One region of the Exiguobacterium sp. s40 genome, then DNA from elsewhere that is predicted to be linked to it. Evidence: riboswitches for the same ligand, from Rfam matches in the RefSeq annotation. Region 1 holds a riboswitch; each other region holds the start of a gene.
The links. Region 1 has a riboswitch for S-adenosylmethionine ahead of msrA (peptide-methionine (S)-S-oxide reductase MsrA). Riboswitches for the same ligand answer to the same signal wherever they lie in the genome.

Region 1 (2,203 bases):
CTGAGCTCGAACCTCCGACATCGAGCTTATCCCCATATGGATTGAGCGTCTGCCCACCGACGCCGCTCCAGCCGTTCGGCATGCCCTCGGTCAAAAAGTTGGCCCATTCGGACAAGTTCGCTTTCCCGAGGATGATGGCCCCGCTCGCTCGCAGGTTTTGGACGAGATGGGCGTCCCGGCCTGCGAAGTGATATTCGAGGGCGACGGCCCCGGCCGTCGTCTTCATGAGTCCGTCTGTCTCGACATTGTCTTTGATCAAGACAGGGATGCCGAGCAACGGCAAGCGGTCACCTCGTCGAAATGCCCGGTCAGCCGACTCGGCCTCGAACAAGGCGTCCGGGTTCACTTGAATGACCGCCTTCAGTTTGTCGTTGAACTGGGCAATCCGGGTCAAATAATAGGCCGTCACGTCACGCGCCGTGAACGTTCCTTCTTTATATCCGCGATGGGCAGATTCGATATCGAGTTCCATAAAATCAAATGTGTCAGTCATATTGATTCCTCCTTTGGTCACTCGATGGTATTCGCTATCGACATTTGATTTCCTGTTTTCGTTCGCCAACGAATGTGTAACTTGGTACACTGAAAGAAAAGGGAGGTTACTATGAACCGTTCGTACGTACTTGTCTTATTGTCCGTCTTTGCCTTGTTCTTCTTACAGTTATATGCAGGGGAGGCCCCGTATACGCTACCGTTCTCCATCGTACTCGTCATCCTGATCCTCGGTGCCACCTTGCTCCAACTACGGCGCAAGCCAAACCGTTGACGCCGCTTCAAATCTGATGGTATGATGCTGTCACCAACTACATATCGATATCTTGAGTGAACGAGAGACCTGGCTCTATGACTTCACAGCAACCTGCTACGGCAAGGTGCTACTACCAGCAAGGCGATTGCCTTGGCCGATATGACAGAGCGCTCATGTCGATGACATGGGCGCTTTTTTTGGGAATGAACATGAGGGGGACTTATTAATGGAAAAAGCAACATTCGCAGGCGGCTGCTTTTGGTGCATGGTAACACCGTTCGAGGAACAACCTGGCATCGAGTCGATCGTATCAGGTTATACGGGAGGTCACGTCGACGATCCGACGTATGAACAAGTGAAGACAGGGACGACAGGACACTATGAGGTCGTCGAGATCACGTTCGACCCGACGCTGTTCGCTTACGAGCGACTGCTCGAACTGTATTGGATTCAGACCGATCCGACCGATGACGGCGGTCAATTCCAAGACCGAGGCAGTCAATATGCGCCGGCCATCTTCTATCATACAGAAGAACAACGCGTGCAGGCAGAACAGAGTCGCGATGCGCTCGCGGCGAGCGGACGTTTCCAACAGCCGATCGTCACGAAAATCTTACCGGCCGACACGTTCTATCCGGCCGAGGAGTACCATCAAGACTTCCATAAAAAAAATCCGGCCCACTATAAAGAGGACCGGAAAAAATCTGGGCGTGACGCATTCATTGAACAAGCCTGGTAAGCGAAAGACGGGTCGTCTGACCCGTCTTTTAGCTTTTAGCGATTCCGAGCATGAACCCGGCCACGACGATGAGCCCGATTCCCATAAAGACGAAGACACGTTCTTTCGTCGTCTTCTCTTCTTTCAATAGATAGATTCCGCCGAGCGTCGCCACGACGACGTTCAATTGCGACAAGGCGAACGAGGTCGCGATCCCGACTTCACCGCTCGACACGAACAGCCCGAAGTTCCCGATCCCCCAGGCGAGACCGGCCAAGATGTTTTTGAACGTCTTCGCGTCGAACGTCTTCACGTCTTTCTCACGCAGGCTGAACAACATCGCCGCGACGAACATCCCGACCGACTGTGGCAAGATGGCCGTGATCCCGTCGACCTCGAAATAGTTCGTCAGGACGGCGTACGTCACGTAACCGATACTCGACACGAGCAGAACGAGCAAGCCTTTCTTCAAGGCGCCGCTGCTGTCGCCGTCTTTGTTCTGCTGATACGACGTCAACGCAGCCCCAATCACGATGAGAACGAGCGCCGAAAATCCGAGCCATAGTTCGGTCGTCGTTTTCCAGTCTCCGAGGACGATGACACCGAACAACGATGTACCGAGAAGCTGCATGCCGGTGCTGATCGGCATCGCCTTCGAGACACTTAAAATTTGAAACGATTGGAACTGTAAATATTGTCCGAGTGCCCAGAATGCGCCGGAGATGAATCCGGTCACG
Region 2 (2,203 bases), on a different contig from region 1:
ACCCATGAGCAATGTCAGGAGTGAAATCTCGGCCATGCCCATCATGCCGTCCGCCATGGCGGTGACGTACGTGGTGACGGCTAGACTGCCGTCCAACAGACCGATGATGCCGGTCAGGGCGATGCCGCCGAGCAAGACGAGGATGACGTTCATTCCCGTCAAGGCGAGCACGATGACCGCAAGGTACGGAATGAGTTTATACCATTCGAACGCGGCTGCATCGACAGTCGATTCTCCACTCGATAACACCGATAAGAGGACGATTGTGATAAGGGCGGCCGGGAGGACAATCCAAAAGTTGGTTCGGAATTTGTCACGCATATTGGTACGCTGGGTCCGGACGGCAGCGATTGTCGTGTCCGAGATGAACGACAAGTTGTCCCCGAACATGGCACCACCGACGACGGCAGCCGCCGCGATGGCGATATTGACGCCACTTTCTTCGTGGATACCGAGCGCGATCGGGGCGAGGGCGGCAATCGTGCCCGTCGACGTTCCCATCGCCATCGAGATGAATGCCGCGATGACGAATAAACCGCTCAGTAGAAGCGAGGACGGTAAAAATGTCAGCGCCGCATTGACGGTCGCGTCGATTGCGCCGATTGCTTCGGCGACACTCGAGAACGCTCCGGCGAGCAAGAAGATGAAGACCATGATTAAAATGCCGGGGTTCCCCGCACCTTGGGCGACACGCTCGACCGTCTGAGTGACGCTGCCTTTCGTCATCAACGCCGCGACGATGACCGCGATCAACGCCGCGATCAGGACCGGGAATTTATAAAAGTCGTTATAGTAGATGCCTGCCCCGATAAAGAAGACGAGGAAGACGAGCAAAGGCAATAGTGCCCATTTGTTAGCTGTCGGTTGTTCCAATCGATTCACCTCATTCATAAAATAAAAAGAGAGCCTTCTGAAAAAAGGCTCTCTCTACAAGAAAACACTTTTTTCATCTTTCGAGCAGACTGCTCGCTGGATTTGGCACAGGTTACCCGCTGCCGAGACGTCACTGGGCCAGTCCCTCAGTCTCTCTTGATAAAAAAGTTGTGATATTTAATTATAAGACACGTTCCCTAACGTACTTGTTTCAAATCCGCTTGTCAATAGCAAACCCCCACGCGGTGAACGTGGGGGTGAGTCAGGTCGTTAAGAAATTGTAATGGGCGACGCGGTTGCGTCCGGCGTACTTCCCGCCGACGTAGAGGGCCCGGTCAGCGTTACGAATCGTATCGTCGAGGCGTTTGTCACCGAACGCCTGAATCGTGTCGACACCGATCGAAGCGGTGACGGGGATATCGATCCCGTCGACGTGGAACGGTTTGTTCTCGATTTGTTGCCGGATTCGTTCGGCGATTTCGATTGCCTGTTCGACATCGCAACGGTTCAATAGCAAGATGAACTCTTCACCGCCGTAACGGGCGGCAAAATCTTCGGTGCGGAGTGCCTGGCGAATCCGCCGTCCAAACTCTTGGAGCACACTGTCCCCGACTTGATGTCCGTGCACATCGTTGATTTTTTTGAAAAAGTCGATGTCGAGCATCGCGACCGAAATCGGATACATCGAACCGTCCGAGATTTGTTGAATCCCGTATTCGTAAAACGCGCGTGCATTGGCGAGCAGCGTCAAGCTGTCGGTCCGACTTTCCGTGTAAAGACGGTCGCGCTCATGGCAACGGCTGATCGTCCGGTTGAACGACTTGAGAAGTTTGACGATTTCACGTTGGATGGTCGGGGGATACCCATAGACGTGTTCACCCGTCATGACGAGCCACGTGCGAATCCCTTCGATCTCCTCGGACCGAACCGAGATGAAACTATGATAGTCGTCGTCAAATTCGTTCGACAGTGGTGCGTCCCATTCGAAGCGCATCTCATATTCGACCGAGGCTTCGTTCGGATAAGCGTGATCGAGCAAATCGAACACGATGTGACGGTCAATCGGCTGACGCGTCTTCAAATCAAAGTACAGGGTACGGTCGAACAGTTTAAACTCGACGAACCCTTCGTCATAGTGATTGAGCCGCTCACATTGACTGAGAAACACTTCGATGGCTTGCGCCTCGCTCTGCGATAACGACACGGCTTCTTTTGCCTCGTCATACTGTTCAATCAACGATTTAAAGGCGTCTTGCCGGCCTTTTTGGATGATGAGCCGCTTGATGAAGAACGTCAACGCGGCAGCGATGCTGCTGACGACGAGTAAATT
Region 3 (2,203 bases), on a different contig from region 1:
AAGCGTTTCGCGCCTTCTTCAAGCACTGCCGCTTTATCCGTTTGCTCCCATGGGAGTTCAACGTCTGTACGACCGAAGTGGCCGTAAGCTGCTGTCTGCTTGTAGATTGGACGGCGAAGGTCGAGCATCTTGATGATGCCGGCCGGACGAAGGTCGAAGTTCTCGCGAACGAGTTCGACGAGCTCAGTCTCGCTCAATTTGCCTGTGCCGAACGTGTCGACTGCGATCGATACCGGGTGGGCAACGCCGATCGCGTAAGCAAGTTGAACTTCTGCTTTGTCAGCAAGTCCCGCTGCAACGAGGTTTTTCGCTACGTAACGAGCCGCGTACGCCGCTGAACGGTCAACTTTGGTTGGGTCTTTACCTGAGAACGCGCCGCCGCCGTGGCGAGCGTAACCACCGTACGTATCGACGATGATCTTACGTCCTGTAAGGCCTGCATCCCCTTGTGGTCCACCGATGACGAAACGGCCAGTCGGGTTGATGAAGTATTTTGTATCCGCGTCGATGAGTTCAGACGGGATGACCGCGTCGATGACGTGCTCTTTCAAATCAGCTTGGATTTGTTCGAGTGTGATGTCTTCGGCGTGTTGCGTCGAGATGACGATTGTGTCGATGCGAACTGGGTTGTTCGCTTCGTCGTATTCGACCGTCACTTGTGTCTTACCATCAGGACGAAGGTAAGCGAGCGTGCCGTTCTTACGAACTTCTGCCAAACGACGTGACAATTTGTGCGCGAGTGAAATCGGGAGCGGCATGAGTTCTGGTGTCTCTTTTGTTGCGTAACCGAACATGAGACCTTGGTCACCAGCGCCGATCGCATCGATTTCTTCTTCAGTCATTTGTCCTTCACGAGCTTCAAGCGCTTGGTCGACACCTTGGGCGATGTCTACCGATTGCTCATCAATCGATGTGAGGACAGCACAAGTCTCTGCATCAAAACCATATTTTGCACGTGTGTAGCCGATCTCACGAACTGTTTCACGAACAACTTTCGGGATATCCACGTAAGTTGATGTTGTGATCTCACCTGCTACGAGCACGAGACCTGTCGTGACAGATGTCTCAGCCGCAACGCGGGCGTTTGGATCTTCAGCTAAAATCGCATCCAAAATCGCATCTGAGATTTGGTCACAAATTTTATCCGGATGTCCTTCCGTGACGGACTCCGAAGTGAAAAGTCGACGGTTCAAGTTTGCCATTTCGAAAAACCTCCTATAATAAGGGTGATGTGTGGACGGTACTCGTTCCCCTTACGCGTTGCTTTGGGACGGTAATGAAAAAAACCTTTCGCCATGTTCAATGGGAAAGGTTGAATCGTTCTTCCTTACCCTCTTATCGTTCGAAGCTTGCGCTTCGCTTCAGGATAGCACCTTTTCCGAATAACAATGATAAATCGGACGGTTGCTGGGCTTCGTAGGGCCTTGTTCCCTCCACCGCTCAGAATAAGAGTATCCGTTACGAAGACCATCATATAAATGACACCCCGTTCTGTCAAGCGTATCGACTGAATTCGTAAAACTTTTCACGAACTCGCAATAGTTATGTTTGTGAAATATCAAACATTTTTTTGTCGGTATTCGATTTTGTACTATGACCTGGTACAGAATATGTTAGAATGACAGTGTAAGAAAGCGCTTACTTTAAAGGGTAAAAAGGGTTGTTTTTGATTAGTATGTCACATATAATAAAAACGTCATACTAATAAAACGCGGAAGTATGCGGATTTCATCCACATCTATTTAGGGGAAAGGTGGGATTCAGGATGGCGACAACGCTCCTGAAAATCGAAGAATTAATTAAAGGTGCCGACATGATGCGGAACTTAACGGTTCCAGAATTGGTGGAAGAAGCCATTCGCAACGGGGAAGGCGTACTGACGAAAGACGGAGCTTTATCGGTCAGTACAGGTAAATTCACAGGACGGTCACCGAAAGACAAATTCGTCGTGCAAGATGAAGTCAGCAATCATTTAGTAGACTGGGGTCCGGTCAACCAACCGATCGCAGAAGAGAAGTTCACGGCACTGCTCGATAAAGTGCTCACGCATCTCGAGACGAAAGACAAGCTCTACTATCTCGAGGCGTCTGCCGGGGCTGACGAGCATTATACGCTTCCAGTGCGGGCCATCACAGAATACGCGTGGCACAACTTGTTCGCGAAACAGTTGTTCTTGCGCGAATGGCCGACACAAGGTGCCTTT

Region 2: another riboswitch for S-adenosylmethionine. It lies ahead of KNP02_RS11040 (Na+/H+ antiporter NhaC family protein); the one in region 1 lies ahead of msrA (peptide-methionine (S)-S-oxide reductase MsrA).
Region 3: another riboswitch for S-adenosylmethionine. It lies ahead of metK (methionine adenosyltransferase); the one in region 1 lies ahead of msrA (peptide-methionine (S)-S-oxide reductase MsrA).

What each region holds. Positions count from the first base shown of each region.
Region 1 covers NZ_JACSLC010000005.1:113,526-115,728, reverse strand. Annotated here, with positions in the region: gene KNP02_RS06460 (amidase family protein) at 1-493, opposite strand, end outside; gene KNP02_RS06455 (hypothetical protein) at 605-766, shown strand; SAM riboswitch class I at 811-911, shown strand; gene msrA (peptide-methionine (S)-S-oxide reductase MsrA) at 975-1,487, shown strand; gene KNP02_RS06445 (GRP family sugar transporter) at 1,516-2,203, opposite strand, start outside.
Region 2 covers NZ_JACSLC010000012.1:34,803-37,005, reverse strand. Annotated here, with positions in the region: gene KNP02_RS11040 (Na+/H+ antiporter NhaC family protein) at 1-891, opposite strand, end outside; SAM riboswitch class I at 944-1,039, opposite strand; gene KNP02_RS11035 (GGDEF domain-containing protein) at 1,136-2,203, opposite strand, start outside.
Region 3 covers NZ_JACSLC010000001.1:258,016-260,218, forward strand. Annotated here, with positions in the region: gene metK (methionine adenosyltransferase) at 1-1,202, opposite strand, end outside; SAM riboswitch class I at 1,333-1,452, opposite strand; gene pckA (phosphoenolpyruvate carboxykinase (ATP)) at 1,766-2,203, shown strand, end outside.